DNA from 3 places in the Erythrobacter sp. NFXS35 genome. Region 2 is predicted to be linked to each of the others. Evidence: predicted binding sites of a transcription regulator. Region 2 holds the regulator's gene; each other region holds the start of a gene.
The links. Region 2 encodes LexA, which represses DNA repair genes until DNA is damaged. Its sites were predicted from a motif close to GTTCCNCNCTTGTTCT; they were not measured.
Positions count from the first base shown of each region.

Region 1 (9,931 bases), 210 kb from region 2:
GGTTAAGGGCGCGCGTGCGGACGGCTGGTGAGCCAGCACGCTGTCAAGGCAGTGGGCGGGCACCACTTCGAAGCCTTCGAGCGCCTCGCCCAGATCGAGCTCCACGCGGCGCAACAGGCTGCGTGCAGAAGTGATCGATGCAAGGCCCGCCCAAGCCGTCACCCGTCCGACGGGCGCGGGCAACAGCCTGAGCGTCACCGCGGTGACAATCCCCAAGGTGCCTTCGGAACCGATCAGCAACTGCTTCAGATCAAACCCGCGATTGTCCTTCTTGAGCGGAGTGAGGGCGTCGAACACCTCGCCGTTCGCTAGCACGGCTTCCAGCCCCAGCACCTGCGTACGCATTGTGCCGTGGCGCAGCACCTGCGTGCCGCCCGCATTGGTCGAAACCAGCCCGCCGATGGTGGCCGAGCCTTTGCCCCCGAGCGTCAGCGGGAACCGCATACCGGCTTCTTGCGCGGTGTCATGCAGATGCTGAAGGATGACGCCTGCCTCACATACGATCTGCCCGGCATCGGCGTCGAAGCTGCGAATCCGGTTCATTCGCCTGAGGCTCAGCAGCAGCGCATTGCCGGTTTCGTCTGGGGTGGCGCCGCCCGCCATCCCGCTATTGCCGCCTTGCGGGACAATCGGCACACGGTGCGCGGCACAAAGGCCGACTAGCTTGGCGACTTCCTGCGTGGTCGCGGGAGATGCCATTGCCAGCGCGCGCCCCGTGTAGCGCCCGCGCCAGTCGGTCAGCCATCCATCCATCCGTTCTGGATCGGTGGTGATCCCCCGCGGGCCGAGCAGCCTTGCCGCTTCATCGAGAAAAGTGCGGGCGTGAACGGTGGTCTGCATTGTTGCTCCCCTGCCACAGTCCATTGCAAATGCGCCAGCGGTTTTGCGCTTGGCTGTCGTCCAGTTAAGGCACGGTTCAATTGCCGCCGTTAGGGCAGACGGCGCTCGCTCCCGCCAGTTGCAGCACGATCCCGCCCTTCGAGGAGAGATTTTTCTAGCCATGCCCAGCCTGCTTGCCCTGACAGCGCCTGCAACGCTGCTGCTGCCGATGGCTGTGGGCGCGGTGCTGCCGGAGCACGGCGAATCTGCCGCTGGCCGGGAGCGTTGGTCCGCGCTGCAATGCGATGCTGTTGCACTGCAGGGCGAGCCGAAGGTCAACCCGCTCTCGACACTGCGCGCATCCCAGACCGCTCGCCAGGTGCGGATCGAACAGCGCGTGGTTGTAAGGATTGCGCCGCGGCAGTCAGCCGCACGTCAGAACATGCTGGCCGAGCTTCCCCAGCGCGCGATCGCTCCCCGGTTCGAGGAGGCGCGCAAAGAAAAGTGCGTGCCCCTCGATGGTATAGCGGGCGTGCAGACTGGCAGCGGCAACCGGCTGGTGCTGTTCCTGCGCGATCAGCGGATGATCTCGGTCAATCTTGAAAAGTCGTGCCGGGCGCGGGATTTCTATTCCGGGTTCTATGTTGAAAAGAACAAGGACGGCCGGCTTTGCGTCGACCGGGACAAGCTGCAATCACGCACCGGCGTCCGTTGCGAGGTCGAAGCCATGCGCCAACTGGTCGCAGCGGACGAGTGATGCACCGGTTCGCGATGGCTGCGTTTCCTTGACTTTCGCGGCGGATTGAGAGAAAGCCGCCGGGGCCGTGCGACGCTGTTTGCGCGCGTTGGCCAGCAATCACGGCAGCAACCCTGCCCGCTTACCCGGACACCACACACCGCATGACCTTCGCCGATCTCGGCCTTTCGCCCGAATTGCTCAAAGCCGTTGAGGACGCGGGCTATACAACGCCGACCGCCATTCAGGCGCAGGCGATACCCACCGTGCTGATGATGCGCGATCTGATCGGCATTGCCCAGACCGGCACTGGCAAGACCGCCAGCTTCGTGCTGCCGATGATCGATGTGATGGCGTCGGGCCGCCGCCGGGCATTGATGCCGCGCTCGCTTATCCTCGAACCGACGCGCGAATTGGCCGCGCAGGTGGCCGAGAATTTCGAGAAATACGGCAAGAACCATGATCTGAAAATGGCGCTGTTGATCGGCGGCGTGCAGATGGGCGACCAGTTGAAGGCGCTGTCCGACGGGGTTGACGTGCTGATCGCCACACCCGGACGCCTGATGGATCTGTTCGAGCGCGGCAAGATCATGCTCAACGGCTGCGAGCTGCTGGTGATCGACGAGGCCGACCGGATGCTCGACATGGGGTTCATCCCCGATATCGAGTTCATCTGCTCCAAGCTGCCCGAAACCCGTCAGACGATGCTTTTCTCGGCCACGATGCCGCCGCCGATCGAGAAGCTGTCGAAGAAGTTCCTGAACAATCCCAAGCGGATCGAAGTCAGCCGCGCCGCCTCGACCAATGCCGATATTACCGCCTTCAAGGTGCCGGTAAAGTCGCGGGCGAAGAAGGATACGTTGCGCTGGTTCCTGGAGAATGACCTGGTCGAGACCGCGATCATCTTTGCCAACCGCAAGACGACGGTGCGCGACCTGAACCAGAGCCTGACCAGGTTCGGCTTCCGCTCGAGCGAGATTCACGGTGACATGGACCAGTCGAGCCGGATCAAGGAGCTTGACCGTTTCAAGGCGGGCGAGGTCAATATCCTCGTCGCGTCGGACGTTGCCGCGCGCGGGCTGGACATCAAGGGCGTGAGCCACGTCTTCAATTACGATACCCCTTGGCACCCGGACGATTACGTCCACCGCATCGGCCGTACGGGCCGCGCCGGCGCCAAGGGGCGGGCGTTCACCTTCGTGTCCGAAGAAGACGCCGAAGCAATCGGCAATGTCGAGAAGTTGACAGGTAGCGCGATCAAGACCTTCGGCAAGGATGATGTCCGGGTCGACCTCTCCGCGGCGATCGCCAAGGCCGACGCCGCCGAAGCCGATGCGCCGACTGAAGAAGAAGCGCGTTCCCGGCGCCCTGAACGCAAGCCGCGCCGCGCCAGGGGCGCCCCGCGCGAAGAAAGCGCCGACGAAGTCCGGTCGCCGCGTGAAGAACGCGCCGAACCGACCGTGCGTGCCGCTCGGCCCCGCCGGGAAAAGGCCGGGCAAGGCACTGATCGGGTTGCTGCTGCACCCGCTGAACGCAAGCCGCGCCGCCGTGATAACGAGGACGAGGCGCCCGTGCCTCCCGGTGAATGGAACGGTCCGCGCCCGGCCTTCCTCGACAACGGCTTCGGCTGACCAGATTCTGTCCGGCGGCGTCCGGGCTTAACCTTTTCTTGGTGGTTGCGACGCTATTGCCGCCGCGTGCTGGAAAGCTTTCTCCAAGCGGCAATTGCCACCTTCAAGGGGCTGATCATCGTCGCCCCGTTCTTCGTGCTGCTTGCTTTGGTGCTGAAGAGACGGCGGGCTTTGGAGGGCCTGAAACGCGCTCGTCCGGAAATCGTCACCAATCTCGGGCTATTGCTGGTCAACGGAATGGTTGTTGTCCCGCTGGTTGCGGTTCCGCTGGCAGCATTCCGGGATGTAATTCCGCGCGTTCCTGCCCTGATCGAATTCTGGACCGGCTTGCCTGCTGCTGTGGCACTGATAGCGGCTATCATGTTGATCGATTTGGCCGCCTATTGGCGCCACCGTTTCGAGCACGGTCCGGAATTATGGCGGTTTCACGCGACCCACCACGCCGACGAGCAGATGAATTGGCTGACTTTGCGACGAAAGCACCCGCTGGGCGAATTTCTCAGTCTGTTGATCGATCTGATCCCGGTTTTACTGCTAGGCCTGCCCATCTGGGCGATCGCGGGAGCGGCGCTGGTGCGGACCGGATGGGGTTACTTCATCCACGCCGATGTGCCTTGGACCTTGGGCGCATTCGGCCAGATCATGATCTCGCCCGCCGCACACCGCCTGCACCACATCCGTGATGAGACGCTGATGGGAGCGAATTACGGTAATACCATCACGCTGTGGGACCGATTGTTCGGCACCTATACCGACCCGGCGCCCTATCTGAATTGCGAAACCGGCATCGTTGAAGGCACCCGCGACGTGGCGGGCGAGCTGCTGCGGCCTTTCGAAGCACGCTACCGGCGCGCGAAAGCGCGAACGGTTAACGAGACACCGGCGCTTTAACCCACCACCTTCACGAAACTATCCAGCACGCGCTTCTCGCCAGCGTCCTCGAACATGATGGTCAGCTTGTTGCCTTCCTGATCGATCACGCACCCGGTGCCGAACTTGTCGTGGTTGACCATCGCGCCGATCGCGACATCGCTGCGTGCGGGTGCTGCGAAACTGGCAGCGGAGCGTGTATTTTCGCGCAAACGTACAGGCCGTGTGTCATAGCCGGATGCGAGCGCCCGCTGCCAGCCGGGTCCGCGAGTCTGGGCGCGTTCGGGCCGGTCGCGGGCAACGTGGGCGAAGGGGTCTTCCTGCTCGCTCCAGTTGGCCCGCCACAGGCTTGCCCCGCCGGTAAGCGTCGTTTCCTGCTCGATGTGTTCTTCGGGCAGTTCTTCAATGAAACGGCTAGGAATGCTGCTGGTCCACTGGCCGTAGATCCGGCGGTTGGCGGCATGAAGAATTGTGCAGCGTCGCCGTGCGCGAGTGATCGCGACGTAGGCGAGGCGGCGCTCCTCCTCAAGGCTTGCCAGCCCGCCTTCGTCGATCGCGCGTTGCGACGGGAACACGCCTTCCTCCCAACCGACGCAGAAGATGTTGTCGAATTCCAGCCCCTTGGCCGCGTGAATCGTCATGATCGTCACCCGCTCGCCATCGTCGGCGCGGTCATTGTCCATGACAAGACTGACGTGTTCGAGGAAATCGCCGAGGCTTTCGTAATCCTCCATCGCCCGCGCGAGTTCCGAAAGGTTTTCGGCGCGCCCAGCGCTTTCCGGCGATCGATCGGCAGCCAGCATCGCGCTGTAGCCCGATTCCTCCAGCACCAGCCGCAGCAGGTCTGCGGGGGTTAGCGTTTCGACAGCCTCGCGCCAGTGCAGGAACTGCCGCATCAATCCGCCGATGGTGTTCGCCGCACGCGCCGGAAGCTCATCGCTGTCGGCCAGTTGCAGCGCCGCCGCCGCCAGCGGCAGGCCCATGCGGCGCGCGTGCTGGTGCATCTTCTCCAAAGCCTTGGCACCAAGCCCGCGTTTGGGGACATTGTGGATGCGCTCGAACGCCAGATCGTCCTGCGGTTGGGCGATCACCCTGAGATATGCCAGCGCATCACGTATTTCGGCGCGTTCGTAGAAGCGGAAACCCCCGATGATTCGATAATTCACCCCGATCTGGATGAAGCGATCCTCAAACTCGCGAGTCTGGTATTGCGCGCGCACAAGGATGGCGACCTTGTCGAGCGGTGCGCCTTCGCCTTCCAGCCGCTCAATCGCCTCGCCCACCCGGCGGGCTTCCTCGGGCGCGTCCCATACGCCGATAACCTTGACTTTGTCGCCGCCGCTCACCTCGGTCCACAATGTCTTGTCGTGGCGCTGCGAATTGGCGCGGATCAGCCCGGCCGCCGCGCCGAGGATGTGCGGGGTGGAGCGGTAGTTCTGTTCCAGCCGGATCACCTCGGTGCCGGGAAAATCTTTTTCGAACCGTAGGATATTGGCAACTTCGGCTCCGCGCCAGGAATAGATCGACTGGTCGTCGTCCCCCACGACGCAGATATTCTTGTGCTCCTGCGCCAGAAGTCGCAGCCATAGATACTGCACCGCGTTGGTGTCCTGATATTCGTCCACCATGATGTAACGGAAGCGGCGCTGGTAATCGGCCAGGATATCATGGTGTCCGCGCAGGATGTTGAGCATATGGAGCATCAGGTCGCCGAAATCACAGGCGTTCAGCGCCTTCAATCGCTCCTGATAGCGCGTGTAGAGCGCCGCACCCTTGCCATTGGCATAGGCCTCGTTCTCCGCCGCATCGAGATCGGCGGGGTTCAGGCCGCGGTTCTTCCACCGGTCGATCAGCCCTGCGAGTTGGCGCGCGGGCCAGCGTTTCTCATCAAGATCAGCTTCGGTGATCAGTTGTTTCAGCAAGCGGATCTGATCGTCGGTGTCGATGATGGTGTAATTGTGCTGCAATCCCACCAGTTCTGCATGGCGGCGCAGCATCTTGGCGCAGATCGAATGAAACGTGCCGAGCCATGGAATGCCCTCCGCGCCGGGGCCGAGATGATGCGCCACCCGCTCGCGCATTTCGCGGGCGGCCTTGTTGGTGAAGGTCACGCACAGAATTTGCGAGGGGTATGCGCGGCGCGTCGCCACCAGATGCGCAAGCCGCGCGGTCAGCGCCGCTGTCTTACCCGTACCCGCGCCCGCCAGCATGAGCACCGGTCCTTCCGTAGCGAGCACGGCGGCGCGCTGCGGCGGGTTCAACTGCGCAGCATAGGCGGGCATCGGAGCGCGCTGCGGCGCAGGGGAGGGCAGGTTGGTACTCATCGGTTCATGTGAACAGGTAGGGAACAATGGCGTTACGGGCAAGCCGCGAAGCGACGATTTGCCCCGGAGAGGCAGCAAGCGGAATTCAGCCTACCGTTTTTCTGCGTCGGTTCCCGTTCGGGCGTGGCCGCACCGGGATGCCCGGACCCTTGCCTGCATTGCCTCCTTCGCTGCCGTCGCCCTAATCAGGGGCTTCCGGCGGGCAGGGGACTGACCCGCCGGGTTCGACTTTGCGTTCGTCAATGCTTGGGGCAAACCTTTTGTGGAGAACCACCATGCACAAGCATCTGAATAATATGGCCCTTGCTGGAATCGCTGCAACTCTTGCAGTGGCCCCTGCTATGGTATCGGCTCAGCACATGCCGGAACAATCGACAGCGCCCGGAACGGCGATGCAGCAAACCCCGCCGATGACCCGGAGCAATCCACAGCAGCCCATGCAGCAGCGCCGCGCTGCGCCGCCCATGTCCCGGCCGATGACCGAACAGGGCACTTCGCTGACCAATGCCGAGCAGCAAAGCCTGATGGCGGCCTGGCCAGCGGAAAAGCAGGCCTCATTCAAGCAGTGGCCTGCCGCAACGCAGGACTATTTCTGGTCGCTTACGCCCGAGCGGCAGAGCATGTTCTGGGCTTTGGCCGATTCCGACAAGGTCAAACTCAGCAACATGCCCGAACAGCAGCGCGAATCCATCTGGGCGCAGATCGAGGCGCAGATGGATCCCTCGCGCAGCTAGAATTACGCTTCCGGGGCCTTCGGGTCGGCATCGGCAGCAGCCAAGCGCAACAGCGTAAGCTTGCCTTTGCCGACCCGACGCTGGCTTTCGACTTCAAGACCTTTGATGGCGACGTCTTCGGTGCCTGCGGTCTCGAGCGAGATCCACGTTTCCGCCCCGATCCAGCCCAGTCGCAGCAGCCGGTCGAGTCCAACCTCGCCTGCGCCGCTGCGGTAGGGCGGATCGACCAGAATCAGGTCAAGCGGGGCCGTGGCCGCACGCAATTGTGTGACCGATCCGGCCTCGATACGCGCCCGCAGCCCGGCACCGACCGATGCAATGTTGGTGCGGATAGCGGCGAGCGCATCGCGATCCTGCTCAACGAACAGGCAGGTGGCCGCGCCCCGTGATAAGGCCTCCAGTCCCAGCGCGCCCGATCCGGCGAACAGATCGGCGACGGTGAGATGCTCGAAACTGCCGAGGCGGCTGGTCAGCATCGAGAACAGTGTCTCGCGCATCCGGTCGGCGGTCGGCCGGGTAGCTTCACCCTTGGGCGCGATCAGCTTTCGCCCGCGCCATTCGCCTGCGACAATCCTCATGAACGCGGTCCACGCGGAGCATTGCGGGTGGGCGGTGTCCGCTTGCGCGATTTCGAGCCGGAGCCGCCACGCGGTTTGCCCGAACCATCGGGCCTCTTGCGCGGGGCGGCTGCGGTTGCCGGCCTGGCTGTATCAGCAGCCTTGGCAGGTTTACGGGGAAACGACGGGTCATCGGCGGCTTTGCGCGGGGCTGGGCGCGCAGCCGGACCTTTGCGTGCCGGGGGGCGGGCAGGACGCGGCGGCTTAACCGCGACGGCTTCCTTGTCCGCCTTTTTCACCCCGCCGCGCGGGATTGGTACGCCGGTCATCTCGGACAGGAACCGCGCCACGGGCTTCCCGGTTAGCTCCACCGCCTGACCACGCGGCAGATCGCCCAAGTTGAACGGGCCGTATCCGGTGCGGATCAGGCGATTGACCTTCAGGCCGAGATGTTCGAGCACGCGGCGTACTTCGCGGTTCTTGCCTTCGGTGATGGTCATTTCTACCCACAGATTGCGGCCTGAACTGCGTTCGAGATTGGCGTCGATCGAGCCGTAGCGCACGCCTTCGATCTCCACCCCGTCCATCAGGTCTTCGAGCTGGCTTTGCGTAACTACGCCGAACGCACGAGCGCGGTAGGTGCGCGGGACGAGCGACGATGGCAGCTCCATCATGCGCTTAAGCCCGCCATCATTGGTCAGCAGCAGCAGCCCTTCGGTGTTGAGATCGAGCCGCCCGATCGGCACCAGCCGCCCGGTGTCCTTGGGCAGGGCGTTCCGCAGCGCGGTATAGATCGTCGGCCGGCCCGCAGGATCGCGCTCGGCAGTGATCAGCCCGGCGGGCTTGTGAAACGCGAACAATCGCGTCGGCTCGGCGGCGGTCACGGGTTTGCCGTCAACGCTCACACCGGCGAGGTTCGGAAGGATCGTCGCCGGCGTATCCAGCACCTTGCCGTCCAGCGCCACGCGGCCCTCGGCGATCATACGTTCGATCTCGCGGCGGCTGGCGACACCTGCGCGGGCGAGCAGCTTGGCGATGCGGTCGCCTTCGGGGCGGTTATCGGAGCGGGGCGGGGCGGTCGGCATCAAGCGCCCTTAGGTTCCCGACCGCGCCTTAGCAATGGGGGGCAGTCTGGTTCGCCGCCCGCAGGGCTTCACTGACGATCTGGTCGAACCGCGCAATTCCGCCTTCCAACGTGCCGAGCGTGAGATGGTCGACCGCGCCAGACTGCAGTCCCTGCTGGCCCAGTTCGGCCGCGCGGAAATCCTCCGAGGCGAACACCCCGCCATCGAGCAGACTCCAGCTCCGCTCCCAATGGGCCTGCGCCTTTTCGGTCTGCGGTGCCTCCGGAATCAGCATGAAGTCCTCGACCAGCGTCAGATCATGTGACTGCGGCATAAGCACCATCACGTTCACGTAATCCGGGCTGGGAACGATGATCGTGGCGGGCAGCAACTGGTAGGCGAACGTCACGACCCGGCGCAGCTCGCGCATATTAGTAAGGTCGAGGCCCGCCATATCCTCCAGCCGCCCGACGGCCGATCGCTGGTGCGGCCCGATCTGGTCGCCTGCGGTGATCCCGTCCTTGAAAAAAGGGCCAATGGTGGCCGCATGCAGGCGCGTGACATGGTAGCTTTCGAGGAAAGCATCCATGATCAGCTTCCAGTTGCCTTTGACCGTGTGCAGCTTGCGCCTGAACAGGTGTGCATCCGGCATCCCGAACGCGGCAAGATCACTGCCTAATTTTTGGGCAGCGCTGAAATCGGCGGGGTTCTGCGGCGCGAACCATATCAGGCCTCCTGCCTCGAAATTGGGCAGTTCGACCAGACCGTGATCGGCCTTGTCGAGACCGGGAAAAGTCTCGGGCCGGGGCAGGGCGAGCAAGCCGCCATCGAGCCGGTATGTCCACGCGTGATAGGGGCACACCAGCCGCTTTGCGCACTGCACTTCACTGCCCTCGACCAGCCGCGTGCCGCGGTGGCGGCAGACGTTGAGGAAAACGTGCGCGGTGCCGTCATTGTCGCGGGTGATCAACAGCGGGCGACCCGTCGCGTCGTGCGGCACCGCCATGCCGGGATCAGGCAGGAGCGCCGACGGGCAGAGCACCTGCGGCAACCGGTCGAATAATGCCGCCTTCTCGCGCGCAAAGTGATCGGGGCAGGTATAATTGCTGGCAGGCACGGTCTGGATACCGCCAGCGACCTTGGCGCTACCTGTGCGGATTGCCTCGGCCAGCGCGAGTTGCCCCTCGGTCGGGCGC
Region 1 is NZ_JAGDEB010000001.1:121,042-130,972, forward strand. It holds gene J3454_RS00620 (FAD-binding oxidoreductase) at 1-840, opposite strand, end outside; gene J3454_RS00625 (hypothetical protein) at 830-1,576, shown strand; gene J3454_RS00630 (DEAD/DEAH box helicase) at 1,720-3,186, shown strand; gene J3454_RS00635 (sterol desaturase family protein) at 3,253-4,077, shown strand; gene J3454_RS00640 (ATP-dependent helicase) at 4,074-6,380, opposite strand; gene J3454_RS00645 (hypothetical protein) at 6,740-7,114, shown strand; gene rsmD (16S rRNA (guanine(966)-N(2))-methyltransferase RsmD) at 7,117-7,692, opposite strand; partial or broken gene J3454_RS00655 (pseudouridine synthase) at 7,998-8,756, opposite strand; gene J3454_RS00660 (aromatic ring-hydroxylating oxygenase subunit alpha) at 8,785-9,931, opposite strand, start outside.
Region 1: J3454_RS00640 (ATP-dependent helicase) is a predicted target of LexA. The motif match lies at 6,390-6,405, and genes of this name have one in related genera.

Region 2 (9,931 bases):
TCGAGCCGGGCGAGAGCTTCTTCCCGTCCCAGAAGGACCAGAACATCGAAAATACCGGGTGAGGTCGTCGTCCCGGTCAGCGCAGCGCGCATCGGCTGCGCCAGCTTGCCAAGGCCCAATCCCAGTTCCTCCGCAAGCGATTTCGTAGTGGCTTCGAGTGCCTCGCTTGTCCAGTCGTTTTCGCCCCGCAAACGCTCGCAAATTTTGCGCAAGCTGGTGCGCGCATCGGCATCGAGCAGTTGGGAGGCTTTTTCGGTCAATTCCAGCGGCCGCTTGGCGAACAGGAATGCCGATCCTTCAACGACTTCGTTGAGGTTCTTTGCGCGCACTTTGATCACCGGCATGGCCGTTTCGAGCAGCGCTGCGTCGGCATCTTCGCCGATCCGCGCTGCCACCAGCGCGGCCAGTCGCGCATCATCGGCTTCGCGCAGGTAGTGCCCGTTCAGATTGTCGAGTTTCTTGATGTCGAACCGCGAAGGGCTCTTGCCGACGCCATCCAGATCGAACAGCTCGACCGCCTCGTCGCGGGTGATCTCCTCGCGGTCGCCGTGGCCCCAGCCCAGACGAAGCAGGTAATTGAACAGGGCTTCGGGCAGGATACCAAATTCGTCGCGATACGCCTCCACCCCCAATGCGCCGTGGCGCTTGGATAGCTTGGCCCCGTCGGAGCCGTGGATCAGCGGGATGTGGGCATAAACCGGATCGGGCCAGCCGCCCTCGATCGCATGCATCGCGCGGATGATCGGCAGTTGGCGGAAGGCGTTGTTCAGGTGATCGTCGCCGCGGATCACGTGAGTGACGCCCATGTCATGATCGTCGACCACCACCGCCAGCATGTAGGTCGGCGTGCCGTCAGCACGCAGGATGATGTAGTCGTCGATTTCCTCGTTCCGCACCGTCACTGCGCCCTGCACCCTGTCATGGATGGTGGTCTCGCCCTCGTTCGCGGTCTTCAGCCGGACGGTGAATGGCGTGCCTGCAGGCGCTTGACCCGGGTCGCGGTCGCGCCAGCGTCCGTCATAGCGCAGTGGTTGTTTGTTGGCGCGCTGTTCGGCGCGCATCGCTTCGAGTTCTTCGGAGGTGGCAAAGCATTTATAGGCATGGCCCGCCTCGAGCAATTGCAGCGCCACTTCGGCATGACGCTCGGCACGGTCGGACTGGAACAGCGGCGGCGCGTCATAATCCAGACCGAGCCAGTCGAGCCCATCGATGATCGCGTCGATCGCTTCCTGCGTCGAACGCTTGGCGTCGGTATCTTCGATCCGCAGCAGCGTGCGTCCGCCGTGATGGCGCGCATAAAGCCAGTTGAACAGCGCCGTGCGCGCGCCGCCGATATGCAGGAAGCCGGTGGGCGACGGCGCGAAGCGGGTCACAACCTGCGTTGCCGACGTATCCGCTGGGCTGCTGCTTTCGCTTGCCATTGCCTGTCACTTCCTGTTCACTTTGAGCGGCTTGGCATGGGCCTTGCCGGTCAGGGGGCGAGCCGATGCGCGATGCGCCAATCATTCCGATGGGGGACGATCCCGGCAGCCAGCCTGCCGCTCGCGTCGCGTCGGCGCGGCCTTGGCAAAGCGGCGCGGGATTGTCCAGCGTGGTAGCACGGACGCTCGCCCAACTGGCGCGCAGCATCGCCGATCATGCCGAACGGTTTCTCGCCACTGCCGGCTTCGACCGCGCACCGTGGCTGGCGGTGCTGTTCATGGGCGGGATCATGGCCTGGTTCGCCTTGCCGGGGCAAGATTACTGGCTGGCGGCAATGGCAGCGGCGGGCGGGCTGGCTGCGACGGTATCAATCCTTTGGCCCGATACGAAGGGCGCTTTCGATGAGCGGGTGAACCTGCGAAGCGCGCTGATTGCCGGGGGACTGGTGTTCGCGCTGGGCATTGCAGTTATCTGGGCGCGTTCCGAAATTGTCGGGGCCGAGGCGATCGAGAGGCCCGGCGTTGCGCTGCTTCAGGGTCATGTGCTGGAGCGCGAGGATCAGCCCGCCGATGGCCGGATTCGCCTGACATTGGCGGTGCGCGATGCCGCAAGCCTGCAAGCCTATAAGGTGCGGATCAATGTACCGTTTGACGCGCTTGCCGGGCAATCCGCCGGTCCTGCGCTGGCCGAGGGCGCGGTGGTCCGGCTGCGGGCGCGACTGATGCCGCCTGCGAGCCCAATGTTGCCGGGTGCCTATAATTTTGCCCGCGCGGCGTGGTTCAAGGGCTTGGCGGCCACCGGGAGCGCGATTGGCCCGGTCGAACTTGTCCGCCCCGCAACGCAGCAGGGTGGACTTGCCGATATACAACGAGCGCTATCCGCCCATGTGCGAACGCGGGTCGAAGGATCGGCAGGCACGATCGCCGCCGCCTTTGCCAGCGGCGACCGCGGCAGCATCGCGCGTGCAGACGAGGAGGCGATGCGCGATTCGGGCCTGACCCATCTGCTTTCGATCAGCGGCCTGCATGTCAGCGCCGTGATTGCCGCTGCCTACCTTGCAGTGTTGAAGCTGCTCGCGTTGTCGCCCGCACTGGCTTTGCGCGTGCGGCTGCCTGTCGTGGCAGCAGCGGGCGGGGCATTGGCGGGGATCGGCTACACCTTGTTGACCGGCGCCGAGGTGCCGACGGTGCGCAGCTGCGTTGCCGCCATGCTGGTGCTGATCGCGTTGGTGCTGGGCCGCGACGCATTATCGGTCAGGATGGTGGCGGTGGCGGCAGGGTTCGTCCTGCTGCTCTGGCCGGAGAGCGCTATCGGACCAAGTTTCCAGATGAGCTTTAGTGCGGTGCTTGCGATCATCGCCTTGTCGACGAGCACGCCGGTGCGCGCCTTTCTTGCCGCGCGCGAGGAGCCATGGTGGGCGCGGATTGGGAGGCGGGTGGTGATGCTGTTCGTCACGGGCATGGTGATCGAACTGGCGCTGATGCCGGTGGTTTTGTTCCACTTCCACCGCGCGGGGCTTTACGGAGCGCTCGCCAATGTTATCGCCATTCCGCTTGTTACGTTCATTGCGATGCCGCTGATCGCATTGGGGCTGCTGTTCGATCTGGTGGGGGCAGGTGGGCCATTCTGGTGGCTGGTGCAGTATTCTCTCGACCTGCTGCTGGGAATTGCCCACTTCACCGCGAGCCAGCCGGGTGCGGTCAAGCTGATGCCGCAGATCGGCGGAACGGCTATCGCGCTGTTTGCGGGCGGAGGGCTTTGGCTGGCGCTATGGACAGGACGGGCGCGTGTCCTGGGCCTCTTACCGATTGCCGCCGCGAGCGTTCTGACGATCCTGACTCCAGTCCCAGATATACTGGTTTCGAGTGACGGGCGGCAGGTCGGTATCACCATTTCCGGGGCTGAAGGGGATCGGCGGTTGCTTTCCCTCCGTGACAGCCGTTCCAATTATGCACGCGACAATCTGATCGAACTCGCGGGGGTAAAGGGCAATCCGGTTCCGCTTGCCGAATGGCCGGATGCGCGGTGTTCGGATGCGTTCTGCACACTGGTGATCAAACGTGGCGGCCGTGACTGGGCGATATTGATGGCGAGAAGCCGCGCCCGGGTGGAGGAGCGCGCGCTCGCCAGCGCCTGCACCCGCGCCGACATCGTCATCGCCGAACGATACCTGCCGCGTTCCTGTCGCCCGCGCTGGCTCAAGGCCGACAGACGGCTGCTCTCAGAAACCGGCGGGCTATCGATCAACCTGGATCGCCAGACGTTCGACACCGTGGCCGAGCGCGAAGGGCAGCATGGCTGGTGGCGCGGTGGCGGCTAGAAACACGCCCCCGCGCCCACCTGTCAGTGATAGCGGCGCAGCAGCCCGGCAAGCTTGCCCTGCACCTGCACTTCGTCAGGCCGATAGACTTGTGCTTCGTAAGCGGCGTTGGCCGGATCGAGCCGCACCTGCCCGCCGTCCTTTCGCAGATATTTGAGCGTTGCTTCCTCGCCGCGCACCAGCGCCACCACGATCTCGCCGTCGCGGGCGGTATCGGTGCGGCGTACCAGCGCATAGTCGCCGTCGAAAATGCCGGCTTCGATCATGGAGTCTCCGGACACTTCGAGCGCGTAATGCTCACCCGGACCGAGCAGCGCTGCGGGGACAGGCAATGTATTCTGACCTTCGAGCGCTTCGATCGGAGCCCCTGCCGCAATGCGGCCATGGAGCGGCAGTTCGATCACGTCATTGGCCGGTTCTGGCGCAGCGGTGCGGGCAGCGGGCGGCGTCATCGCAATCACATTATCGGCTGCGCTCCGCACCGGGGTCGAATCCTCTGGCTGCCGGATGACTTCGAGCGCGCGCGCCCGGTTGGGCAACCGACGAAGAAAGCCGCGTTCTTCCAGCGCCGAAATCAGGCGATGAACGCCCGATTTGCTCTTAAGGTCGAGCGCCTCCTTCATTTCCTCGAAACTCGGCGAGATGCCGGTTTCCTCCAGCCGCTGCTGGATGAAGCGGATCAGTTCGTGCTGCTTGGCGGTCAGCATTGATCAAAACTCCCATACTTGCATCCAAACCCCGCCACAGCGACGGTAGATGCGGTTCTGCGTGCGTGCGTCACGCGGCACCCAAATATCCAAGGTGCACTTTTCGTTCGGCGATATAGTGAACGAACAAAGAACAATTAGGCAACCGCCATGGGAGTGTCAAGCGCCATGCGCCGCAGAATCCCGCAATTCAGCCATTCCGGAGGTAGAGCACCGGAACCGGATCGCCAGGGGCAGCCGCCGGAGCGCCTGCGGGCCGATCGATCAGGCAATCGGCGGCGGCCAGCGTCGCCAGCGCGCTCGAATCCTGCGCCCCGGCATGGGACACACTGCCGTCTTCGCTAACCGCCCGCAGGAACTCGCGCCGCTTGCCGGCAGCGGGCAACATCGCGCCAGCGCGCATCGTCACCGACCGCGGCAGGGGTGAAGGATCGCCCAGCGCCGCCCGCACCAGCGGCAGGGCGAACAGGAACGCCGTGACGAAGCTCGACACCGGATTGCCCGGCAGGCCGAGGATCACTTGCGCACCGCGCCGCGCCACCAGCAGCGGCTTGCCGGGTTTGATCGCGACCTTCCAGAACGCGGTTTCGGCCCCCCAAGCGGCGAGTGCGGGCTTTATCAGGTCGTGATCGCCCACCGATGCGCCGCCCGATGTGATGAGGATGTCCGCTTCCTCCGCCGCCGCCAGCGCCCCGGCGAGGGCGGTCATGTCGTCACCGATCGGTCCGAGCCGCTGCACATCGCAGCCCCAAGGCGCGATCATCGCGGCGATCATCGCGCCGTTGCTGGCGGGGATTTGATGGGGCAGGCAATTGGCGGGATCGCTCGCAAGTTCATCCCCGCTATCGAGCACCGCAATTCGGACCCGACGTCTGGCCGCAGCCATGCCATGCCCGCCAGCAAGTAACAGTGCCATCCGCGCCGGGGTGATGCACGTGCCGCGCGCAAGCAGCAGGTCGCCGGTCGCAAAGTCGAAGCCGCGTTTGCGGATATCGCGTCCGGGCGGCGGCATGTCACTGGCGCGGATGGCGCCGTCTCGAACCTCGGCATCCTCCTGCAGCAGCACCCGGTCGGCCCCCTCGGGCAGCATCGCGCCGGTCGAGATACGGACGCACTGCCCAGCGGCCAGTGTCTTTGAAAACGGCGCACCTGCACGGCTTTCGCCGATCAGTCGCCACGGTCCTTCACCGGGTGCGAGTGCATAACCATCCATCGCCGACAGATCGGCAGCGGGCTGGGTGCGCGCGGCGCGGATATCTTCGGCACAATAGCGGCCGAGCATCGCTTCAACAGCAACTCGCTCGACCGGCAGGACCGGCGCCAGCGCCAGCAGCTGCCTCTGCGCTTCCTCCAGACCGAGCAGATCGCTCAAGCTGCGCTCACGTCCGGCGCGTTCCAGTCACCCGACTTGCCGCCGGTCTTTGCAATCAGGCGTACATCGCCGATCACCATGCCCTTGTCGATCGCCTTGGCCATGTCGTAGATCGTCAGCAATGCGACGCTGACAGCGACCATCGCTTCCATCTCCACGCCCGTGCGGCCGGTGAGCGAGGCAGTAGCGGTCGCGCGGATCGCGCACGAACCGTGGGTATCCTCGTAAGCGAAATCGATGCTGACCGCTTCGAGGCCGAGCGGGTGACACAGCGGGATCAGATCGCCGGTGCGCTTGCCCGCCATGATCCCGGCGATGCGCGCGGTGCCCAGAACATCGCCCTTGGGCGCATTGCCTGCGCGGATCGCGGATAGGGCCTCTGCCGACATGGTGACAAGCCCCGATGCGACTGCGCGGCGCCGCGTCGCCGGTTTGCCGCCGACATCGACGATGCGCGCTGCGCCGTCATCACCGAGATGCGTGAGTCGGGAGCGGTCTTCGTTCATCCTGATACCCGCAAGGCTTTCCGAACGCGCCTGTAGGAGACACATGAGACACTGTCCAAGGAACGAAAATCCGCCCCTTCGGCATCAGGGACGCGGACGGCAGGCGGAAACGTTCTTGGCGCGGTCATGGTGCCGTTGTTGCCCGATTTTGGCAATGTAGGACAGTCTGCGATAGAATCAGCCTTCGCCTTCGAGCAGGGTGCGCGTGGCGACCGCGATATCGGGCTGGCGCATCAGGCTTTCGCCGACAAGAAAGGTGCGCACGCCCGCCGCCCCGAGCCGTTCGATGTCGGCATGGGTGTTGATCCCGCTCTCGCCGATCAGCAGCGTGCCTTCGGGCGCGAGCGGGGCGAGGCGTTCGGTGACGGCGAGACTGGTGGTGAAGGTCTTGAGATCGCGGTTATTGACCCCGATCAGGCGCGACTTGAGGACCGTCGCGGCGCGTTCCATTTCGGCTTCGTCGTGCACTTCGACCAGCACGTCCATGCCGAGTTCGGCTGCCGCCGCTTCGATTTCGGCCATCAGCGCGTCGTCAAGCGCGGCGACGATAATCAGGATTGCGTCGGCGCCGATCGCGCGCGCTTCAAGGCATTGCCACGGATCGACCATGAAATCCTTGCGCAGCACTGGCAGGGTGCAGGCGGCGCGGGCGGCGACGAGGTAATCCTCGTGCCCCTGAAAATAGGGCGCATCGGTCAGAACAGATAGGCACACCGCGCCGCCTGTCTGGTAGGCGGCAGCATGCTGGGCGGGGCGGAAATCGGCGCGGATCAGGCCCTTGGAGGGGCTGGCCTTCTTGATCTCTGCGATCAGCGCATAACCGGTGGCGGCGCGGGTGCGCAAGGCGGCTTCGAACCCCCGCGGAGCGGTCTGGATGCGTGCTGCCGCAGCCAGCTGCGCTTCGCTGATTGCGAGCTTGCGGGCGGCGACCACTTCGCGCTTGGCGGCGCAGATTTCTTCGAGTTTGTTCATGGTCTCACTTTGCCAACGCAATCCAGTTTTCTAGCATTGCCATCGCCCGTCCGGAATCGAGCGCCTCTGCTGCCATTGCTGCGCGGTCGGGCCAGTCGCTTCCGCGCCCTGCGACCTGCAACGCGCCTGCGGCATTGAACAGCACCGCATCGCGATAGGGGCCGGGCGCACCCATCAGCAATGCCTTGAGGGCGGCGGCATTGTGCTTCGGATCGTCGCCGCGGATCGCTTCAATCGGGGCGTGCGGTAGGCCCGCGGCGCTCGCATCGATGCGTTCCATCGCGAAGGCATTGCCGGTTACCACTGCGACCTCGTTGCCGCCCGCAAGGCTGAGTTCGTCGAGCCCCTCATCGCCCGAGACGATCAGCGACCGGCCGGTGCCGAGCCGCGCCATCGCACCTGCATAGATCGGCACATAGGCCGGGCGGGCGATGCCGATCAGCTGGCTTTTGACTTTCGCCGGATTGGACAGCGGTCCCATCAGGTTGAAGATCGTGCGCTTGCCGATTTTCTGACGGATGGGCTGGATCCGCGCCATCGCCGGGTGGTGGTTCTTGGCGAACAGAAAGCAAATGCCGATTTCGGCGAGCGTTGTTTCCGCTGTGCGACCGGCGGCGTCCATGTCAAGGCCGAGCGCTTCCAGCGTATCGGCCGCACCGGCCTTGGAGCTGGCCGCGCGGTTGCCGTGCTTCGCCACCGGCACGCCGCAGGCCGCGACCACCAGACTGACGGCGGTCGAGACGTTGAGGGTATGATGACCGTCGCCCCCGGTGCCGCACACATCGATGGCGCCTTCGGGGGCGTCGATGGGGATCAGCCGCGCTCGCAAGGCCCTCGCCGCACCGGCAATTTCGTCGGCGGTCTCTCCGCGCGCCGACAGATCGACGAGGAACTGCGCGATCTCGTCTTCGGAAGGCGCACCGTCGAGCAGTACACCGAACGCAGCCTCAGCCTCAGCTTCGCTCATCGGAGCGGCAATTGCGGGGAGGGTGCTCATGCCATCGATCCTTCGGCAAACGCTGGTGCGATCCCGCACAGCGCCAGAAAATTGGCAAGCAGCGCATGGCCATGCTCGGTGGCGATGCTTTCGGGATGGAACTGCACCGAATGGATCGGCAGGTTTTCATGCCGGAAACCCATTACGCTGGCATGATCCGCGCCCGGCGTTTCGGCATGGGCGTTGGCGATCAGCTCTGCTGGCACGTTCACCACCTCAAGGCTGTGATAGCGCGTGGCGATGAAGGGGGAGGGGACGCCTGCAAACAATCCGGTCCCGTCATGCGCCACAGGCGAGGTTTTGCCATGCATCAACCCGCCGCGCTGCACCGTGCCGCCGAAATGCTGGCCGATCGCCTGATGGCCCAGGCACACACCCATCAGGGGCTTTCCGGCATCGGCGCAGGCCGCGACCAGATCGAGGCTGATCCCCGCCTCGGTGGGGGTGCAGGGGCCGGGGGAGATCAGATATCCCGCCGCATTCAGCCGGACCGCATCCGCCGCCGTCAGCGCATCATTGCGCTCCACGCGAACATCCGCTCCCAGCTCCATCAGATAATGGACGAGGTTGAAGGTGAAGCTGTCGTAATTGTCGATGACGAGTATCATTCACCCGTTCCTTCGCGCCCGTTATTTCTGATGCGGCTTGCCACGATGATCGGCCCCGCGCGCCCCTGATCGAGCCTCCCGTTCGCCGGATCCCACAGCGCAGAAGTCTGACTGTCGAGATGCAGCGCGTTGGGGGCCTTCACCTCGTCGCGGAAATAGCGCGCCAGTTGCCCGAAGCTGAGCGGCGCATCGGCAATCACGAAATGCGTGCGGCCCTTGGCATCCACGCCCACGCCGTTGCGGATTGCGCGGGAGGGGCCGTTGTCCTGAATATCGGGATGCAGCTTGCCGTCGATCACCAGCATCGGGCCGGACTGCGTCCCGAATTGCGGGCGGTCGCCCACGGTTGCCACGAAGGCCTCGCTTGCCAACACCCGCCACTGCCCGCCGGTGCCGAAGAACACGCCGTTGGGCTTCATGTAGAAATTGCCATCGCCTTCGCCGCGCTCCAGCTCGGTCAGGCGCTCGCCATTCTCGACGTAGTAGCCGACCGCTTTCAGATCATCGCCGAAAATACCGCCGTTGAAAGCAAAGGCGACCGATCCAGCATCGGCGCTGGCGGCATAGGTGCTGAGCGAACCATAGGGCTGCCCGCCTGCTGGAGCATTCGCCATCGCGATCCGGTGCTGCGCGGGATCGGCGGTGCAATGGGTGAGGGGAACCGTTTCGAAGGTCACGGTACTGCACGCCGAAAGACCTGCCGCCTGGGTGCCGGCGGGGGTGGGTGAGGAAGCCCCGACAACCGGCGTGCCATCGAGGTTGACCGTAACCACCGCATCGCCCGCAGGCGCCTCGGAACAGGCCGCTAGCACAAGGCAGGCCGCGAGCAGAGCCGAGCGCCTCATTGCCCATACCCCGGCTCGCCCGCGACGCGCACGGCTTCGCGCGCGGCGGCGATCAGGGCGCCTGCCTTGGCACGGCATTCGGCGAGTTCGTAATCGGGATTGCTATCGGCGACGATTCCGGCGCCCGCCTGCACATGCATGACCCCGTCCTTCACAACGGCGGTGCGCAGGACGATGCACGA
Region 2 is NZ_JAGDEB010000001.1:331,637-341,567, forward strand. It holds gene gltX (glutamate--tRNA ligase) at 1-1,421, opposite strand, end outside; gene J3454_RS01655 (ComEC/Rec2 family competence protein) at 1,487-3,742, shown strand; gene lexA (transcriptional repressor LexA) at 3,766-4,449, opposite strand; gene J3454_RS01665 (molybdopterin molybdotransferase MoeA) at 4,640-5,821, opposite strand; gene moaC (cyclic pyranopterin monophosphate synthase MoaC) at 5,818-6,327, opposite strand; gene trpC (indole-3-glycerol phosphate synthase TrpC) at 6,505-7,299, opposite strand; gene trpD (anthranilate phosphoribosyltransferase) at 7,304-8,296, opposite strand; gene J3454_RS01685 (anthranilate synthase component II) at 8,293-8,904, opposite strand; gene J3454_RS01690 (phosphodiester glycosidase family protein) at 8,901-9,749, opposite strand; gene J3454_RS01695 (anthranilate synthase component I family protein) at 9,746-9,931, opposite strand, start outside.

Region 3 (9,931 bases), 550 kb from region 2:
TGACGAAGTGTTCGAACTCGAAGACATCAACTCCGATTTCGCGCAGGCCGATGTCGCCTTCATCATCGGCGCGAACGACGTGGTGAACCCGGCGGCCAAGACCGACAAATCCTCGCCGATCTACGGGATGCCGGTGTTCGATGTCGACAAGGCCAAGCAGGTGTTCTTCATCAAGCGGTCGATGGGCGGCGTCGGCTATGCCGGGGTCGATAACGACGTGTTCTATATGAACCAGACCGTGATGCTGCTGGCCGATGCCAAGAAGATGGTCGAGGAAATCGTCAAGTCGCTCGACTGAGGCAGGGCGCCGGGATAAAAGCGTCTGCATGAGAAAGCTGCTGATCGGGATCGTGCTGCTTGGCCTGCTGGTGGGCGCTGCGGTCTATGCCGGGTTCACCGACCCGGTGCTCGAATGGCGAGTCAAAAGCGCGCTGGTCGAGGCCGGTATCGGCGAGGCCCGCGCCGAGTGCATGGCGGGCCGAATGGTCGAGCGGCTTAGTCCGGTGCAATTGTGGAACCTGCGGGAGGCCATGGCTGCGCTGCAAGGCGAGCCGGGTGAAACCTATGGCCTCGGCGAACTGGTGGAGCGGATCGAACGGGTGAATGACAGCGAAGCGGTCGCCGTGCTCACCACCAGCGCAGGGCTGTGCGCGATCGGGATCGGATAGGGGCGCCTCGGTTACGCTCTTGCCTTTCCGCACCGCGATGCCGCACAACGGCACGCGAGGAGGAACCCCGATGCACCGCTTTTTGCCGAAGCTTCCGATCGCGGCTGCCGCACTTGCCCTTTGTGCCGTGCCGTGGGGCGCAGGTCATGCCCAGTCGGGCGATCCGGCGGGCGAGCGTGTCGGCACCGAACATATGGTCTTCGAAGCGGACACCAATCCGCAGGCGCAGGCGCATTTCCTGCGCGGGCTCGCGCTGCTCCACAATTTCGAATACGCCCGCGCAGCCGCCGCTTTGCGCGAAAGCCAGAAAGCCGATCCCGATTTCGTCATGGCTTATTGGGGCGAGGCGATGACCCATAATCATCCACTTTGGGAAGAACAGGATCGCGATGCGGCGCGTGCCATCCTTGCCCGGCTTGGCACCACGCCCGGTGCGCGCGCGGCCAAGGCCGGGACCGTCCGAGAAAAAGCGTGGCTGGACGCTGTCGAGACCCTTTATAGCGAGGTGGGCAGCAAGGACGAGCGCGATCTGGCCTATCTGGCGAAGATGCGCGCCATGCTGGCGGCATGGCCCGACGATATCGATGTGCGCGCCTTCACCGGCCTTGCGGTGCTCGGCTCCTCGCATGGCGGGCGGCAGGTGCCGATTTATATGGAGGCCGCGGGCATTCTTGAACCGGGCTTTATGACGCACGAGCAGCATCCGGGCATCCTGCACTACCTGATCCATTCCTACGACGATCCGGTCCACGCCCCGCTGGGCGAGCGCATGGCGGAACGTTATGCCGTGGTTGCGCCCGATGCGGGCCACGCGCAGCATATGGTGAGCCACATCTTCCACGCGTTGGCCGATTGGGAAGCGTCGGAATCGGCCAACGTGAAGGCCGATGCGGTGGTCGACCGTCAGCGCATCGCTGCCGGACGCGATCCTGCCGATTGCGGTCATTACAACGAATGGCTGGTTTATGCGCGGTTGCAGCTCGGCAAGGATGCCAACGATCTGGTGTCCGCCTGCCGCGCTGAGGCCGGGCAGGGCGCAAGCGGCGAGATCGCCTATGGCCCGGTCAGAAGCTACACGGTGATGGCCGCATGGCAGGCGGTCGATGCCGGGATATGGCCGGAACCGCTGGGCGAGGACGCGCGCGCATTCCTGCTCCCGCGCCTTACCATGACCCACATATCCGCGCTCCGGCACAGAGATGATGCGGCGGCGGTGACAGACGCGCTCGAAAAGATGCGCCGCGATGCCGACGCTGTTCCCGCCCTGCTGGCGCGCATGACACCCGACGACCGCACGACCATGCCTTGGGTCGAACGCGCGATTGCCCAGGTCGAAGCGATCCGCCTGCTGGCCATTGGCGACAGGGAAGCCGGGCTGACCGCCCTGCGCGCTGCGGGTCAAGCCGAGGCAGCCCTGCCGACCGTGTTCGGCCCGCCTGCCATTGCCAAGCCGAGCTATGAATTGCTTGGCGAGGAATTGCTGAAGCTGGGCCGGACGGCGGAGGCCGCCGATGCCTTCCGCAAGTCGCTCGCCTTCGCGCCGGGGCGGCGGCTGTCGCTCACGGGCCTCGAAGCCGCCACGCAGGGCTAAGGGCACTTGCCATCGCCGGCTGCAATGGGTCAGATGGGGACTTGGAGGGAGAGAATTTCATGATGAAACGCGCCTTGATTGCCGCGCTGCTGGCATCCGCCGCTCCGGCGCTTGCCGAAACACACACGATTGCCGCCGGAGAGGGCGCGCAGGAGCGTCTGCAGGAGGCGTTGATCCTCGCCGCGCCGGGGGACGAGATCATGCTCGAAGCCGGGCGCTTCGTGTTGACCGACGGGCTCAGCCTCGATGTCGAGGGCGTGACGGTGCGCGGGGCGGGGATGGACGCCAGCGTGCTCGATTTCACCACCCAGCAGGGCGCCGGTGAGGGGCTGCTGGTCACATCCGACAACGTCACCCTGCGCGATTTCGCAATCGAAAATGCCAAGGGCGACGGCATCAAATCCAAGGGCGCCGACAACATCATCTACCACGCGCTGCGGGTCGAATGGACCGGCGGGCCGCTGGCGACCAACGGCGCCTATGGCATCTACCCGGTCGAAAGCGCCAATGTGCTGGTGCAGGATTCCTATGTCCGCGGCGCGTCTGATGCGGGCATCTATGTCGGGCAGTCGGAAAACATTATCGTGCGCCGCAACCGCGTGGTCGAGAATGTTGCAGGCATCGAGATCGAGAACTCCAATCGCGCCGAGGTGACCGAGAACCTTGCCACTCGCAACACTGGCGGGATTCTCGTTTTTGACCTGCCGGGCCTGCCCAAGGTCGGCGGGGGCGACGTGCTGATCGCGCGCAATGCGGTGATCGACAACAACACCGACAATTTCGCGCCCGAAGGCAATATTGTCGCCAGCGTTCCGGCGGGTACGGGGGTGATGGTGATGGCCAATGACAATGTGCACATCACCGACAACGCACTCATCAACAACGCGACCAGCCATGTCATGCTGATCGCCTATTCGCAGGACTACACCGACGCGCGTTATCAGCCGCGTCCGGTGAATGTGATGGTGCGAGACAATGTTTTCGGGTCGGGCGGGAGCGCACCCGATTTCGAAGGCGGAACGATGCTCGCTCAGGCCTTCGGCGGCAGTCTGCCGCCGGTGCTGACCGACGGACTGCACGAAAAACTGGCGGTGATGGGCAAGGTCACGGCGATCACGCTCAACCTGTCCGAGGTCGGACAGCCTCTCACGGAGGCACGGCCTTCGATCCTTCAAATGCCGCCCATCGTCAGCGTCAAGGATCTGGCTCCGGTGGCCCTGCCGGCGGAAATGGAGGCGCGGCTCAGGTGAGGCGCGATACAGCCCTGCTGGCGGCCGCGAGCTTGATGCTCGGCGCGGTGGTGGCCGAGGCGCGGCTGACTGCGCCGCAGGTGTCGGACGTCGCTATTGCCGGTGCGGGTTTCCCCAAAACCCTTGGCGAATTCGGCTTCTTCGCTGACGGCGCGCGGCAGGTTCCGGCTGCGCGGGTCACTCCCTATGCGCTCAACACCCCGCTGTGGTCGGACGGGGCGGACAAGCTGCGCTTCATCTACGTGCCCGAAGGCACGCAGCTCGCCGCGGACGGAGATGGCCTGCTGCAATTCCCCGTCGGCGCGGCGATCATCAAGACGTTTGCCTATGGTGAGGGGGCGGATCGCCGGTTGATCGAAACCCGCGTGCTGCTGCACCGTGCGGATGGCTGGACGGCGTTGCCCTATCGCTGGAATGCCGAGCAGACCGAGGCCAGCCTCGCGCTGGCGGGCGGACGGATCGACCTGACAACCCCGGCGGGGGAGGCGATTTCCTATGCCATTCCCAACAAGAACCAGTGCAAATCCTGTCATGGCAAGGATGGCGCGGTGATCCCGATCGGGCCGAAGGCGCGCAACCTTTCGGCGGATTGGTTGGGGCAAATGGTGAATCGCGGCAATCTCGACCGCGTACCGGATGGCGCGGACGGGCTGCCCGACTGGCGTACCCACGCGGTGGGCCCTGCTGAGCCACTCGCCCGGGCTTACCTGGATGTGAACTGCGCCCATTGCCATCAACCCGGCGGGGGAGCGTCCAATTCGGGGCTTGATCTGCGGTGGGAGCAGGATGACGCGCACGCGCTCGGCATCCTCAAGCGCCCGGTTGCGGCGGGACGCGGGGCGGGCGGGCATGATTTCTCGATCCTGCCGGGTCAGCCGGATGGGTCGATCCTGCTCTACCGCATGGACAGCGCCGAACCCGGCATCGCCATGCCCGAACTGGGGAAGGCCAGCGTTGACCGCGACGGCGGAGCCGTGGTGCGCCGCTGGATTCTGGAGATGAAACAACAATGAGATGGGTCTGGCGCGGATTGCTCGCGCTCCTTGGCGTTCTGGTGATCGCCTTCCTGATTTTCCGCACCCCTGATACCGATGCCGCAGAAATGCGCGCCAAGTATGGCGGGCCGCCTTCGCAATTCGTGGATATCGGCGATGATGTAACCGTCCACCTGCGCGATGAAGGGCCGCGCGATGCCCCCGCAATCGTGCTGTTGCACGGCTCAAATGCCGATCTGCACACCTGGGAGCCGTGGGTGGCGGCGCTGAAGGACGATTACCGGGTGATCCGCTTCGATCAGGTCGGCCACGGGTTGACCGGGCCTGACCCGGCGCATGATTACAGTCGCGCCAATTACGTGGCGGATATTGCCGAGGTCGCCGACGCGCTCGGGTTGAATCGCTTCATCCTCGGCGGCAATTCGATGGGCGGCAAGCATGCGCTGGCCTTTGCCGTCGCTCATCCCGAACGCGTTGCCGGGCTTGTGCTGGTCGACGGCAGCGGCGGGCCGATGCTGGATATCGACACTGGCAAGCCGGAAACGAAGAAAAAGGATAGTGGCGGCGGCAATATCGGCTTCACCATCGCCCGAATGCCGGGGGTCAACCTGCTGGTCGAACAGATCACACCGCGCAGTCTCATCGCGCAAAGTCTCGATCAGAGCGTCTCGGTGAAATCGGTCGTTACCGAGGCGGCGGTGGACCGCTATTGGGAACTGCTACGTTATCCCGGCAACCGCCGCGCGACGTTGGAGCGTTTCTCGCAAGCCTATGATCCGCTGACCGAGGCCGAGATTGCAGGCGTTACCGTGCCTACGCTGATTCTGTGGGGCGAGGAAGACCGGCTGATCCCGGTCGAGGCCGGACGATGGCTCGACCGAACGATGCCCGACAGCACGCTGGTGGTCTATCCCGGTATCGGCCACCTGCCCCAGGAGGAAGCGGTCAAGGACACGCTCGGCGATCTTTTGCCTTGGCTCGATACTTTTACCGCCCAAGCCACACTCACCGAATAGTCCACGCCGCACGCTGTGGGCTATGGACGCGGGGCACGCTTCCTCGCTACATCCGTTCGCAGGTGCACAAGGAATCGGCACGCACAATTGAAGGAATGGCGTTTGCGCAAATTGGGGATCATCGGCGGCATGAGCTGGGTGTCGACGGCCATGTATTACGACCGGATCAACCGCATCGTCCAGAAACGCGCCGCGCCGATGGCCAGCGCACCGCTGCTGATCGAAAGCCTCGATTTCTGCCAGCTTTATGCGCTGGTCGAGGAGCGCGACTGGCAGCGCGCGGCAGGCGTCCTGATCGACAGCGCGCGGCGGCTGGAAGGGGCCGGGGCGGAAGCGCTGATCATCGGAGCCAATTCGATGCACCGGCTTTACGATGATGTCGCGGCAAGCGTAAACATCCCGATCCTGCACATCGCCGAATATGTCGGCTTGACGATGAAGCGCGCTGGTCACACCAATGCCGCTTTAATCGGCACGCGCAACGTCATGACCGAAAGCTTCTATCGCAAACGGTTGGTCGCTCACGGCATCGACCTGCTGCCGCCCAACATGGAATTCGTCGCGATGCTCGACAGGATCATCTACGACGAGTTGATGGTCGGCAAGGTGACACGCGATGCGCAGCGCACGTTGAAGACGATCATCACCAACAAGGCGCAGGAAGGGGCCGAGGCGATCGTGCTGGCCTGCACCGAGCTGGATCTGGTGGTCGATGTCGACGCCAATGTCCTGCCGGTGTTCGACAGCACCCGAATTCACTGCGAGGCGGCGGCCAACTGGATTCTCGATCAGGAAGAGGTGCATTAGTCACCGGCTCGTCTCTAAACTGAAACGTTTCGGCGCAGTGGATGCGTGCAAGTGGTGCAACGTTCTCCAGCACCACCTAAGTGCGCCCACAGAATTTGTCACAACGAAAGTCAGGCAGGTTCCGGGTCTTCGGGTCGCACCGACAGGCCCATGGGGCCACTCTCCTTCCCCCCAATCACCGGTGAGTGGCCCCATAATCCCCTCGCTTGAGGCGCGGATCGGCAGTTTCCCTCCTATTTGAACGATGTTGCGCATCTGTTCCGGTTGAGCCGATGCTCTGGCTGACCTAATCGCTGCAGCTGTGACCAATCACTCCCCCTACGCTGCCGACCCCGAGGCTCACGGGCCACGCGAGTGGGGCGGCAAGACCGCTGGCGAGCGCCGCGGCCCGCGCAGCGCCTTTCAACGCGATCGCGACCGGATCATCCATTCGATGAGCTTCCGGCGCCTGAAGTCAAAGACTCAAGTGTTCATCGCGCCTGACGGTGACCACTACCGCACTCGCCTCACCCACAGCCTTGAAGTCGCGCAGATCGGGCGGGTGATCGCCCGCGCGCTAGGATTGGACGAGGATCTGACCGAGGCGCTGTGTCTTGCCCATGATCTGGGCCACCCGCCATTCGGCCATGCGGGCGAGGCGGCGCTGTCGCAAGCGATGGAGCGGCATGGCGGATTTTGCCACAATGCGCAGGCGCTGCGCACGGTCATGCGGATTGAATGCCCCTATCCCGCGCACGACGGCCTGAACCTCACATGGGATCTGCTCGAAGGGCTTGCCAAGCATAATGGCCCGGTGATCGCCCCCAACTGGGAGCTGGCAGAACTCGACGCGGCTTTTCCGCTGATGCTGGGTACCTGGCCTTCGCTGGAAGCGCAGGTGGCGGCGGTGGCGGACGATATCGCCTATGATAATCACGACATCGACGACGGACTGCGGGCTGGGTTTCTTCAACTCGACGATCTCCTGACGCTCGATTTCCTCGCAGATCAGTGGCGGGCGGTCGAAAAGCGCTTTCCCGATGCCCCGCGTGAGCGTCTGCTGCGCGAGATGGTGCGGGATCAGATCGGTTTGATGGTGAACGACGTACTCGAACACACGGCGGCGCAGGTGAAAGGCTTGCGTTCGGTCGCCGAAGTGCGCGAGGCCGGACGGCAGCTGGCGGGCTTTTCGCCTGCCATGACCGAGCAGGAGCGGCGGCTGAAGGCCTTCATGTACGAACGTCTGTACTACCATCCCGAACAGGTCGCCGCCGCAGAACGTGCGCGCAATGTCGTTGCGCGGCTGTTCGCCGCCTATTCGCAGGATGCCCGGCTGATGCCGGATGACTGGCAGGCGCGGCTGCCCCGGCACGAACCCCAGCGCAGCCGGATGATCGCGGACTTCATCGCCGGCATGAGCGATCGCTTTGCCATGCAGGCCTGCAGCGCGATCTATGGCGAACGGCCAGCAGGGTTGGTCAATGTCTGATACGCGCGTCCCGGTACGCGTCGCGCTGGTTGGCGCGACTGGCCTGATCGGCCGCGAAGTCATCCAGCGTGCGAGTGCAAGTGACGACGTGCGCATTCTGGGAATCGCCCGGCGCGAAGCTCCGCTGCCGGCAGGCGCGCGGATGGAGATGTTCGTTGCCGAACCCGACAAGTGGGGCGAGGTGTTCGAAGCGGCGCGGCCGCGCGCCTTGATCTGCGCGCTCGGCACGACGTGGAAGAAGGCCGGTCGCGATGAAGCCGCATTCCGCAGTGTCGATCACGATCTCGTGCTGGCAACGGCGCAGGCGGCCCACCGTGCGGGCGTCCCCAACATGGTGCTGGTCAGCGCCCCCGGGGCCGATCCGCGCGCCAAAAGCCTTTACATGCGGGTAAAGGGCGAAACCGAGGCGGCGCTGTCGAAGGTCGGGTTCAAGCGGTTCGACATTCTGCACCCCGGCCTGCTCAGGGGCGAGCGGGTCGACGATCTGCGCTATGCCGAACGCGCCGCGCTGATCGCCGCGCCGCTGGTCGATCCGCTGCTGTCGGGGTCGTGGCAACGATTCCGTTCGATCGACGCCGGATTGGTGGCCGAAGCCGCGCTCAGCCTTGCGCTGCGCCGGGCGGGCGGCCGCTTTACCCACGATAACGAAGCCCTGCGCCGTGCCGCGCGCCAGTGGCGGCAGGTGCGCAATATGGAGGCGGCGGAATGATCGACTGGGATGCACTGTTCGGAATGGTGAATCTGCTCGCGCTGATCGCGTGGACGGTGCTGATCCTGCTGCCGCGTTGGCCGGCGCTGCTTTCGGGCGTGATGTATGTTGGCGTTGGCCTGTTGTGCCTGATCTATGCCGTCACCATGATCGGCGTGGTGAGCGGGCTGATCCCCAATCCCGAAGGCGGCGGCGCGGATTTCACCAGCATCGAAGGCGTGCAGGCGATCTTCGCCACGCGTGCAGGCGTTGCTATCGGCTGGACGCATTACCTCGCCTTCGATCTGTTCGTCGGCCTGTGGATCGCACGCGACGGCGATGCCAAAAATGTTTCCCGTCTGATTCAGGCACCGATCCTGCTGGCAACCTTTCTGGGCGGGCCGCTTGGGCTGCTGATCTGGCTGGGCGTGCGCGAGCCTGCTGCGCGCAAACAGGGCCGGTTTCGCTGATTCGCTGCTGGACCGCATCGCTCAACATCGCTTAACCTCTGCCCCCACAGCTTTTGGGAGAGAGCAAAGTCATGGGCGAAATTGCGCAGCACGAGTTGATCACCCTTGAGGAGATCCTGATCCACTGGGCAGCGACCCAGCCCGATGCGCCGGCGATGGAAGGCGTGGGCCTCAGCTACACCTACGGCGAAACCGAGGTGCTCACGCGCAAGATCATCGCGCTGTTCAAGGCGAACGGCATTTCGCCGGGAGATCGGGTGGCGTTTCTGGGCAAGAACAGCCCGGTCTATGGTCTGATGCTGTGCGCCTGCATGCGGTACGGCGCGGTGATGACGCCGGTGGGCTGGCGGCTGGCCCCGCGCGAGATCGCCTATATCCTCGGCGATACCGGCGCAAAGCTGCTGATTGCTAAGGATGTTTTCATGGATATGGCGCGCACCGCGATGGCGAGCATGGACGCAGCGCCCGATCTGATGTCCGCCGATGCGATGCTGGCCGAACTGGCCGGGCTGGAGCCTGCCCGATACACGCCGGCAGGCCCGGACGATGCGATCCTGCAGCTCTATACCAGCGGCACGACCGGCAATCCCAAGGGCGCAACTCTGTCCAACCGCAATCTGTGTGAACTGCGGGTCGAGGGCATCCGGGCAGGTTTGAGCTATTACACCGATTACCGCGCGGGCGATTGCATGCTGGTGGTGATGCCGATTGCGCATATCGGCGGCACGGGATCGGTGATGCTCGGCGTGGAAAGCGGCATTCGCGTGGTGTTCGAGCCTGAATTCACCCCCGACGGCGTGATTGACGCCATCATTGCCGGGGCGACGCATATGTTCCTTGTGCCCGCGGCGCTGCAATTCGTGATCCAGCACCCGCGCGCGGCCTCAACCGATTTTTCCAATCTGCGCTACTTCATCTACGGCGCTGCCCCGATGCCGCTCGAATTGCTGAAGCAAGCGGTTGCCACCATGCCGACAA
Region 3 is NZ_JAGDEB010000001.1:886,628-896,558, reverse strand. It holds gene J3454_RS04430 (NAD(P)(+) transhydrogenase (Re/Si-specific) subunit beta) at 1-298, shown strand, start outside; gene J3454_RS04425 (hypothetical protein) at 327-668, shown strand; gene J3454_RS04420 (tetratricopeptide repeat protein) at 739-2,259, shown strand; gene J3454_RS04415 (parallel beta-helix domain-containing protein) at 2,319-3,509, shown strand; gene J3454_RS04410 (SO2930 family diheme c-type cytochrome) at 3,506-4,522, shown strand; gene J3454_RS04405 (alpha/beta fold hydrolase) at 4,519-5,520, shown strand; gene J3454_RS04400 (aspartate/glutamate racemase family protein) at 5,623-6,327, shown strand; gene J3454_RS04395 (deoxyguanosinetriphosphate triphosphohydrolase) at 6,629-7,795, shown strand; gene J3454_RS04390 (NAD(P)H-binding protein) at 7,788-8,504, shown strand; gene J3454_RS04385 (ABA4-like family protein) at 8,501-8,953, shown strand; gene J3454_RS04380 (long-chain-fatty-acid--CoA ligase) at 9,025-9,931, shown strand, end outside.
Region 3: J3454_RS04395 (deoxyguanosinetriphosphate triphosphohydrolase) is a predicted target of LexA. The motif match lies at 6,574-6,589, and genes of this name have one in related genera.